DNA from 3 places in the Oceanobacillus sp. FSL K6-0118 genome. Region 1 is predicted to be linked to each of the others. Evidence: predicted binding sites of a transcription regulator. Region 1 holds the regulator's gene; each other region holds the start of a gene.
The links. The regulator LexA, encoded in region 1, represses DNA repair genes until DNA is damaged. The targets are predictions, from matches to a motif close to CGAACATATGTTCG.
Positions count from the first base shown of each region.

Region 1 (3,761 bases):
TTTAATCGTAAAATAAACTTCATGTAAGGAAACCTAACATTCGATTGACACTAAACCTTACATCGTTTATACTTTAGTGAGTATTGGGGGTTATTTTATTGAATGATAAAGAGCGTCGTTCAATGCCTTTGTTTTCAATTGGTATCGTTATGAAATTAACGGAATTAACCGCTAGACAAATACGATATTATGAGGAGCATGGATTAGTTTTTCCAGAGAGAACAAAAGGGAACCAACGATTATTTTCTTTCAATGATGTGGATAGACTATTAGAAATTAAAGATCTTCTTGATAAGGGATTAAATTTAGCGGGGATTAAGCTAATGGTTGAAGAATCATCAAAAGAAGAGAAAGAAAAGAATGTAAAATCAAAGGATAACGATTTAAGTTTGAAAGAGTTACGAAAGATCTTAAGGAATGAATTGAAACACCCAGATAGACTCGGGCAAGTAAATTTAAGGCAAGGAGAGCTTTCAAGATTTTTTTCTAATCGTTAATGGTAAGTTTGTTTGAATTTTATTTGGCTAGTTATTATTTAATCTATTAACATGATGTAGGAGGACAACAGATGCCAAAATATACAAGAGAAGATGTAGTGAGACAAATTAAAGAAAATAATGTGAAGTTCATACGTTTACAATTCACAGATATGCTTGGAATAATTAAAAATGTGGAAATACCTTTAAGTCAATTAGAAAAAGCGCTAGATAATAAAATGATGTTTGATGGTTCATCTATTGAAGGCTTTGTACGTATTGAAGAATCGGATATGTATTTATACCCTGATTTAGATTCGTTTGTAGTTTTTCCGTGGACTTCTGAAAAAGGTAAAGTAGCACGTTTTATTTGTGATATTTACAAACCAGATGGAACACCATTTGAAGGGGATCCAAGATACAACCTTAAGCGCAATCTTAAGAAAATGGAAGAACTTGGTTTTGATGCTTTTAATATCGGTGCAGAGCCAGAATTTTTCCTATTCAAATTAGATGAAAAAGGGAATCCATCACTAGAATTAAATGACCAAGCAGGTTACTTTGATTTGGCTCCCACGGACTTAGGGGAAAACTGTCGCCGTGACATCGTTCTTGAATTAGAAGAAATGGGATTTGAAATTGAGGCTTCTCACCATGAGGGTGCACCAGGACAACATGAAATTGATTTTAAATATTCTGATGCTGTGAAACATGCGGATGATATACAAACTTTTAAATTAGTAGTTAAAACAATTGCTAGAAAACATAATTTGCATGCAACATTTATGCCTAAACCACTTTTCGGAGTAAATGGATCTGGAATGCACATTAATATGTCTTTATTTAAAAAAGGTGAAAATGTTTTTTATGACACAAAAGGGGATTTGGAGTTGAGTGAAACAGCATACCATTTCATGGCGGGTATTATTCAACATGCTACAGCCTTTACTGCGATTACAAACCCAACGATCAATTCCTATAAACGTTTGGTTCCTGGTTATGAGGCGCCATCTTATGTGGCATGGTCTGCATCAAATAGAAGCCCGTTATTACGTGTTCCGAATTCAAGAGGATTAAGTACGCGTCTTGAAGTCCGCAGTGTAGATCCTTCTGCAAATCCATATATGGCATTGTCCGTATTATTAGCTGCTGGACTATCAGGTATTGAAAATAAATTAACTCCTCCTACAGCAGTTGATAGAAATATTTATGTTATGTCGAAAGAAGAACGTGAAGAAGAAGGAATACTAGACTTACCAGTAACACTAAAAGGTGCATTAGATCTCTTGCAAAAAGATGAAGTAATTGTCGAGTCTCTAGGTGATCATTTATTTGAACACTTTGTTGAAGCGAAAGAGATTGAATGGGATATGTTCAGACTCCAAGTTCATCCTTGGGAAAGAGAACAGTATATGACTATATACTAATAGATAAAAAAAGAGAATCCGCGGATTCTCTTTTTTTGTCTTAATGTACATGTCGATACAGGCCGATAACCTTACCCAGTATACTTACATTTTTGTATAGTAGAGGTTCCATTGTTGCATTTTCTGGTTGTAAACGAATGTGATCTTTTTCTCTAAAAAATCGTTTTACGGTTGCTTCATTTTCCTCCGTCATTGCGACGACAATATCGCCATTATTAGCATTATTTTGTTGTTTAACAATAACCATATCCTTGTCTAAAATACCAGCCTCTATCATACTTTCTCCATCAATAATAAGGACAAATAAATTATCATCAGGACTTGCTGTTGAAGCTGGAATTGGAATATATTCTTCTATATTTTCAATTGCTGTAATTGGTACACCCGCTGTGACTTTCCCTATGACGGGTGCATAACGAGCTTCATCTTTTGGAATATTACTATCTTCTGATTGAGCTAAAATTTCAATTGCCCTAGGTTTAGTAGGATCTCTTCTAATATAACCCTTGCTTTCTAATCTTTCTAAATGGCCATGAACGGTAGAACTTGACGCAAGCCCTACCGCTAAAGCTATTTCCCGAACGGAAGGTGGATAACCTTTTTTAGTTACTTCATCTTTTATAAAATCAAGAATCATTTGTTGTCTATTAGAAAGTTTTGTCATCTATTACTCACCTCGCACATAATATTTTAATAATGATAGTTTACCATTATTAACTAATTTAAGCAAACACTCGTTCGAACAAATAGTTGACAAGACCGTATGTTCGTGTGATAATAGATCTAACAAACGAACAAAGGTTCTGTTATTAGGTAGGAGGACAATTTATGTTTGGGAAGATAACGAAAACGGATCTTTTTTATTTAATTTCATTTGGTTTAACGTTAGGATTTATATATATTTCTATTATAATTAGTGTATAGGTAGGTAGTGGTCAATGAAAGCTATTATATATTGTCGTGTTAGTACAGATAAAATGACACAAGAAACGTCGCTAAGTCGTCAAAAAGATGAATTACTTAAATTAGCAGGTAGATATCAAATGGAAGTTATCGATTGTATAGAGGAAAAGGCTAGTGGATATGAAATAAACAGAGATGGAATTTTTGCGATGTTAGAATTTTTTTCTGAAGAGAAAGCAGATTGTTTATTGATACAGGATGAGACTAGACTAGGAAGAGGAAATACGAAGATTGCATTATTCCATCAACTACATAAGTTAAAAATACCTATTTACACTGCCATTCATGACGGAGAATTAGAATTGTCAGAATCGGATTCTATGGTTTTACAAATAGTGGGTATTGTAGAGGAGTATCAAAGAAAGATTCATAATGCTAAGATAAAAAGAGGAATGAAAAGGGCAATCGAAAAAGGGTACAATCCCTCTAAAAATCTATCAAATCAACATAAAGCAATTGGTAGAGAAAGATTAGAGTTTCCGATTGAAGAAGTAGTTAGATTAAGACAAAATAATTTAACCTTTGAGGAAATTACAAAAACACTTAATGGGATGGGTTTTCATGTATCCAAAGCAACTGTTCATAGAAGATATCAAGAGTACCAAAATACTTGAATATGTTCATATGGAATAGTAAGATTTATGGCAAGAACTTACTTAAAAGTGCGAGTTCAATAAGGTTCTTGTCTTTATTTAAATAGAAAGGAAAACATTTTATATGCTTTCAAAAGAAAAATTAAATCGTATCAATGAATTAGCTAGGAAATCAAAGAGTACAGGACTGACTGAGGAAGAGGCAAAAGAGCAGAAAGAACTTCGTGAAGATTATTTAAAAAACGTCAGAAGCTCTTTTAAAAATCATATGAAATCAATGACGGTAATCGATCCTAAAGGAA
Region 1 is NZ_JBBOVR010000001.1:2,012,315-2,016,075, forward strand. Features, by position in the region: gene MHI02_RS10360 (methionine gamma-lyase family protein) at 1-16, shown strand, start outside; gene MHI02_RS10365 (MerR family transcriptional regulator) at 123-497, shown strand; gene glnA (type I glutamate--ammonia ligase) at 569-1,903, shown strand; gene lexA (transcriptional repressor LexA) at 1,944-2,567, opposite strand; gene MHI02_RS10380 (YneB family resolvase-like protein) at 2,842-3,480, shown strand; gene MHI02_RS10385 (DUF896 domain-containing protein) at 3,584-3,761, shown strand, end outside.

Region 2 (3,761 bases), 270 kb from region 1:
AATTTTGTAATTTCTTACTCCTAGTTATCGTTTTGCGATCGTGGTAGCGAATCATGAGTTGAACGGTTTTCCCAGCTGCATTCTTTCTCTTCATTCTCTTTTCTACGTTATCTGCCAGATCATTCATCAATTTGTTTATTTCTTTTATATCCGTAGTGTCATGTGGTAATGTTTGTGAATTACCTATACTTTTGAAATCATATATTGCATCCGGGTCAACTGGCCTTGGATCGATACCATTTGCTCTATTTTTTAACCTTTCCCCGTTTATACCGAAAAATTGTTTTAACTCATATGTGTCTTTTTTTGCTAAATCACCAATCGTTTTAATTCCTATCGATTGCAATTTTTCTGCAGTTTTTTCACCAACACCATACATCTCTTGAACAGGTAAAGGCCATAATGTTTTATCTAATTCTCTTTTCCTTAATACTGTAATCCCTAAAGGTTTTTTCATATCGGAAGCCATTTTTGCAAGAAATTTATTTGGTGCAATTCCAATACTAGATGGTAAGTCAAGCTCTTTTAAAATTCTTTGTTGTAAATTTTGTGCTAATTCTAATGGCGTTCCTTTCCATGTCGTATTTGTAACATCCATATATCCTTCATCAATGGAAACAGGTTGCACATATGGAGTAATATCAGAAAGTATTTTAAATAATTCTTTGGATGCATTTCGATATCTATCAAAATTTGGTTTCATGACAATTAGTTCAGGACAAAGTTTTTTCGCCTGCCATACATTCATCGTCGTTTTTACTCCTTTTGCCCTTGCTTCATAGCTACTCGTTACGATAATCCCTTTTCTTTCCTCTGGGTTTCCCGCAATAGCAAGTGGCTTCCCTTTTAATTTCGGGTTAAAAGCCATTTCCACAGATGCATAAAAGCAGTTCATATCGATATGAAATATTATTCTTCTTTTACTCTGTTTCGGAATTGACATAGTTATAACATCCTTATCTTCTTGTTCCCTTTTATCCACCTAAACGGGCAGTACGACTCAGATCTAAAAGCTTCGTGAGAACAAAGAAGGTAGGTGGGAGTCTGGCTGCCCATAAAGGTCCGATAAGTGCGACTAACCATCAGTGGGGATGAAGGTATCCTGCCCACTGATGGAAGTCTTCTTTATTATAACATAACCCAAAATGTTAAATGGTTCGTTAACAATGGTGGATTAACCCAAATATATGTTTACTAAAAAAGAAGCTTCGAAAGATTAATCTTTCGAAACTTCTTTTATAATAGCTACTACGAATTCCGTGATTTTCACCAAGTTTTCTACAGCAATACGTTCGTTGGTTGTATGAATTTCTTCATATCCAACAGCAAGGTTTACTGTGGGGATTCCGAAACCAGAAATGATATTCGCATCACTACCTCCACCACTTGTGAGTAATCGACTATGACGACCAATTGTTTTAGCAGCATTTCTTGCAACTTCTACTACTTCATCGCCTGCTCCTTGGCTAAATCCAGGATACATGACTTGAATTTCTACATCTGCTGAACCGCCATATTGTTCTGCCGTTTTCTCAAACACTTCTTTCATCTTAGCAACTTGTTTCTCCATTTTTTCTGGTTTTAACGATCTAGCTTCTGCTAAGATTTCTACATGATCCACAACAATATTCGTTTGTTTTCCACCTTCAAATCTTCCAATATTAGCAGTAGTTTCCTCATCAATACGTCCTAGTGGCATTTTGGAAATCGCTTTTGCAGCGAGAGTTATAGCGGAAATGCCTTTTTCTGGTTCTACTCCTGCATGAGCGGTTTTCCCTTTAATTATCGTATAAATTTTTGCTTGTGTGGGAGCAGCTACTATAATGTCACCAATATCTCCATTACTATCTAAAGCATAACCGAATTTAGCTTTAATTAAGTTTTTGTCGATAGCCTTCGCTCCTACTAATCCTGATTCCTCGCCGACTGTAATAATAAACTGGATATCCCCATGTGAAACATTATTTTCCTTTAGGAGCTTAATGGATTCTATGATTGCAGCTAATCCGGCTTTATCATCTGCACCTAGTATGGTGGTGCCATCTGAAACAATATATCCATCTTTAATGGATGGCTTTATGTTCGCACCTGGTACAACCGTATCCATATGAGAAGTGAAATAAATTGGATCTACTCCTTGCTTATTTCCTTCTAACGTACAAATTAAATTACCAGCTCCATGCCCGGTAATTTCTTTACTATTATCCTCATATACATCTACACCTAATTCAGTTAGCTTTTTCTTAAGTACTTCGGCTATCTTTTCTTCATTTTTCGTTTCGGAATCTACCTGTACTAATTCAAAAAATTCATTAACTAATCGTTTTTCGTTTACCATTATTGTCATACCTATAACCTCCTAATTATTAGGTTACTACAATTATAAAAAGAAATGAAAAGATATCTCCAAAAATGGATATCTTTTCAAATAAGTTATAAGAGGTTGTTCAAGAAGTCCGGTGAAAATGATACTTCGAATTTCGCATGAACGCTCGCTTTTGCGTTACTAACGTGTTAATTGCATACGTTCTAGTATTGGGAGTATCGCCGCTTCGAACTTCCGACGCACAGGAAACGAATTTAAGGAAGGCCGACTCGGTCCTTTTTGAACATGCACTATAACGGAATATTTCCGTGTTTTTTGTTTGGTCTTTCTTCCTGTTTGTTTTTCAGCATTTCTAATGCTTGAATTAATTTAATTCTTGTTTCTCGAGGATCTATTACGTCGTCAATCATTCCAAGACCCGCAGCAACATAAGGGTTTGCAAACTTTTCCCTATATGTATCTATTTTTTCCTGTCTGACTTTTTCTGGTTCTTCACTCTCAGCAATTTCTTTAGCAAAAATAATATTTGCTGCTCCTTCTGGCCCCATAACTGCAACTTCAGCGTTTGGCCAAGCAAAGACAAGATCAGCACCAATGGACTTACTATTTAAGGCTACGTACGCACCGCCATATGCTTTACGTGTAATAACCGTGATTTTTGGAACGGTTGCTTCAGAATATGCATAAAGAATTTTTGCGCCATGACGGATAATTCCACCATGCTCTTGTTTTACGCCAGGGAAGAAACCAGTTACATCTTCAAACGTGATCAATGGGATATTAAATGAGTCACAAAATCGAATAAATCTTGCCGCCTTATCACTTGAATCTATATCAAGCCCACCAGCTAAATATTTTGGTTGATTACATACTAATCCAACTATTTCACCTTTGATTCGTGCAAAACCAACCACAATATTTTTAGCAAAATCCTGTTGTACTTCTAAAAAGCTATCCCCATCTACCACTTGGTCAATTACTTTTTTTACATCATAAGGCCTAAGCGCACTATATGGAACAATATCTGTTAAATCCGGTCTTAATTCTTCATCGATTTGTTCATATTGTTTCTTTTCAGGTTTTTCCTTGTAATTAGCTGGGAGATAGTCAATCAATTTTCTAACTAAGTCCAATGCTTCTTCCTCTGATGATGCCTTAAAATGTGCATTTCCACTTTTCGCATTATGGACGAACGCACCACCTAAATCTTCTGAGGAAATTTTCTCTCCTGTTACTGTTTCAATAACCTTTGGTCCTGTGATAAACATTTGTGATGTTTTTTCTACCATAATGACAAAGTCGGTTATAGCGGGGGAATATACAGCACCGCCAGCACTTGGCCCCATGATCACAGAAATTTGTGGGATAACACCAGAATATATTGAATTTCTATAAAATATTTGACCATATCCATCAAGTGATGAAACACCTTCTT
Region 2 is NZ_JBBOVR010000001.1:2,283,848-2,287,608, forward strand. Features, by position in the region: gene MHI02_RS11745 (DNA polymerase IV) at 1-943, opposite strand, end outside; gene MHI02_RS11750 (M20/M25/M40 family metallo-hydrolase) at 1,217-2,338, opposite strand; gene MHI02_RS11755 (acyl-CoA carboxylase subunit beta) at 2,617-3,761, opposite strand, start outside.
Region 2: MHI02_RS11745 (DNA polymerase IV) is a predicted target of LexA. The motif match lies at 1,181-1,194, and genes of this name have one in related genera.

Region 3 (3,761 bases), on a different contig from region 1:
CTGACGGTTCCTTATTAGAGGACTTAGGAGCTAGTTTTACTCGACTAATCATTGGTTTATCCATTGCTCTTATTATTGGTGTTTTATTAGGCGTATTCCTAGCCAATGTGAGAACCGCAGATGAAACGTTGGGATCACTGATACTGGCACTACAAAGTATTCCTAGTATTGTTTGGCTTCCACTAGCGATCATGTGGTTTGGGCTCAATGAAAAATCAGTCATTTTCATTATCGTACTAGGAGCCGCTATTGTTATGACAATTAATATGCGGACAGGGATTAAAAATGTTCAACCGCTTTACATTAAAGCAGCCCAAACCATGGGATCTACTGGAATTGATTTGTTCATCCGCGTTATGTTACCAGCAGCGGTTCCATATGCTGTCACAGGAACCCGTTTGGCATGGGCTTTTGCATGGCGCGCCTTAATGGCAGGAGAGTTACTAAGTACAGGGCCAGGACTCGGTTATACCTTGAAATATGCATCTGACTTTGGACGGATGGATATGGTGATTGCAATCATGTTCGTTATTGGTGTTATTGGGGTAACCGTTGATATTCTTATTTTTCAACGGATAGAAAAAAGAGTCTTGGTGAAATGGGGACTTGAACAAAAAGAAGCAGCATAATACACGAGGAGGAAGAAGGATGAAAAAATGGTTATTAATGACTATATTCGTGCTCATCATAGGAGTATTAGCAGCATGTGGTGGGGGGAATGAAACTTCCAGTGGAAAAGAAGGAAAGGAAAAAGTTGTTATTGGCTATTTCCCCAATATTGATCACGCACCAGCAATGATTGCACGTGAAAAAGGATACTATGAAGAAGCGTTGGGAGAAAATGTTGAAATTGAATATCGTACATTTCCTGATGGTGGAACCTTTATGACTGCATTAAAATCTGGTGAAATTGACGCTGGGTTAGTTGGACCAGGGCCGGTTTTAAACAACTATTCAAATGGAGCCAATGTCAAAATCATCGGTGGTGCGTCAACTGGTGGTACAGTGGTTGTTGCCAGTGAACAAAGCGGAATCGAAAACTTAGAGGACATGAAAGGAAAAACATTCATCACACCAGGAATTGGCTGTACACATGATGTTCAGTTTGAAACCTTCTTAATGGAAAAAAGCATGGATGATTTAGCATCTGCACGTATTGGTGGTTCCTTAAAACATGTTACTGGTAATCCAGCAACATATCAAGGAATGTTTGAAACAGGTCAAGTAGACTTAGCGGCGGTTCCAGAACCATGGGCAACTATTTTAATTGAAAACGGTGCGAATGTAGTTGTAAGTACAGAAGAAATTGCATATGGAGAAAACCTTCCGAACGTCGTTTTAGTGGCTTCAGGTAACCTAATAGAAGAAAATAAAGAATTGGTTCAAGGCCTAGTGAACGCACAACAAAAAGCTGTAGACTTTATTCATAACAACCGAGAGGTAACGCAAGATATTGCAATTAAAGCGATTAAGGATTTAACGAAACAGGAAATGGACAAAGAAATCGTAGCAAAAGCAATGGACCGCATGACGTATACAACTGAAATTGATGAGGAAGTGCTGAAAGAGTTTGGTCAATCCTCTTTTGATTTAGAATTCCTTAAAGAAACCCCTAATTTCGACGGCTTGGTATTAAAATCTAATTAATTCATAACATTAAACTCATCCTAAAGAGTAGGCTTTTTAAATGGCTACTCTTTGGGTATCAATTATCCAGATACCTTATTTGCAAGAGCCTATTTACATTTTTTCCACCATTCCATATGGCCCCATACACTTTTCTGCATCTTCCACCAAGTCCCTTCTAAAACATATGTTTCATATGATAATATTTTTGTGTTATAATAGGAACAAACGTTCTAAGGGTAGGTGGTTTTATTATGTCAGAAGTAAATGATCGTGGATCGATTAAATGGACAGCTATGATGCTACCAGAGCATATTCAGATGCTAAATAAGATGTGGAAAGACAAGGAAAGGAAAGCTAAGCCAATGTTAGACGAGCAAGAATTAGAAGAAATAAACATGAAACTGCAACTCGCTATTCATCATCATTTACCCGTTCAAATTAAATATTATTCCGATTATGATTACAAAGTGATTAAAGGCAAAATAAAAAAGATTGATCTCGCCGATAAATATATACAGTTAGATGATTATACGAAAATAGGATTAATGGATATTTTAGATGTTGTTACGGAATAGCCCTAGCCGATAAGGTTAGTGGCTTTTCGCCTTTCTCGGGTATTTCATAACATATCAAAATTAGACGAATCTTTTCGTTGCTGTTCTTATTCTATGTATTCATCACAAATCAAACGTTTGTCTGAATATGGATTGGTTGTTACTCAGCAAGGTTTCTAGCCATATTAAAACCCCTAATTAAGGAAATTAGAGGTAGCAACAAAATATATATCAATGTAATGTAAGTGAACTACCCCCACTTACCACTCTTACGGGTTGCTTGAAGTGGGGGCTTCTTGGGTAATCGCCACTTTTGGTAGCTGACGAATTTGACCAAGCTAACCCTCTTGTTCCAAGAGTTTATTTTTTATCAGGCACTTTCTAACAATCGAATGCCTTCTTTTTTGATATTGAGTGCTGAATTGTAATCCCTATCAAGGTTTAGTCCACATGCACATTGATAAGTGCGTTCTGATAATTTGATTTCTTTTACTGCCCCACATTTCGAGCAGGTTTTTGTAGAGGGAAACCATTTATCTATTTTGACAAGTCGTTTCCCTTGTTCTTTTAATTTGTAGTGTAAGAAAGAAGTAAACATCCCCCACCCATTATCAGCGACACTTTTACCAAACTTTAGTGCTTGTGACATCCCCTTCATGTCTAAATCTTCAATCACAACAGCATCATAGTTAGTTACTAATTCTTTCGACTTATGATGAAGAAAGTTCTTCCGTTGATTGGCGACCTTCTCCCCGATTTTAGCTACTTGAATACGTTGTTTATTCCAATTAGAAGAGCCTTTCTTTTTGCGCGAAAGTTTACGTTGTTCCATTGCTAATTTATCAAGCATTTGTCGATAAAACTTAGGATAATTGGCTTTCTCACCCTCGCTATCGACAAACAACCCATCCATCGCAAAATCTAACCCGACTACTTTTTCAATTTCTTTGCTTTCTATCTCCTTCTCGTACTCTGTAAGAATAGAAATATAGTATTTTCCTGATGAGGTCATAGATAGGGTACAAGATTTGATTTTGTATTCGGATGGTATCTTTCTATGTTGCTTGATTTTGACCATTTTTAGTTTAGGTAATTTGATATGGCTATCCAATAACTGAATATTACCGTTTACAACATTTGTTGTGTAGCTTTGCCTGTGTCGTTTACTTTTGAATTTCGGGAATTTGGCATTCCCCTTGAAGAATGCTTTATATGCCTTATCCAAGTTTAGTTGTGCGTTCGCTAATGCTAAAGAGTCTACTTCCTTTAGCCATTCATACTCCTTTTTGTACTTGGCAGGAGTAGGGTGCTTCACCTTTTTTAAGGCATCTTTATCATCTTTTAATAACTCATAAGTCTCTTTACGTTCAGCTAACATCTTGTTGTAGACAAAACGGACACATCCAAACGTTTTGCGTATGATCAAAGCCTGTTCATCTGTTGGATACAATCTAAACTTGTACGCTTTATTTTGTTTAGCCATATCAAATCACCTCACTTTATCCCTTGATTTTCAATATATTTTTTCACCACTTCAATTGGTGAACCACCAGTCGTCAACAAACAAAAACTTCTTGA
Region 3 is NZ_JBBOVR010000002.1:21,553-25,313, forward strand. Features, by position in the region: gene MHI02_RS16765 (ABC transporter permease) at 1-629, shown strand, start outside; gene MHI02_RS16770 (ABC transporter substrate-binding protein) at 649-1,647, shown strand; gene MHI02_RS16775 (YolD-like family protein) at 1,881-2,204, shown strand; gene MHI02_RS16780 (transposase) at 2,554-3,666, opposite strand; gene tnpA (IS200/IS605 family transposase) at 3,678-3,761, opposite strand, start outside.
Region 3: MHI02_RS16775 (YolD-like family protein) is a predicted target of LexA. The motif match lies at 1,848-1,861, and genes of this name have one in related genera.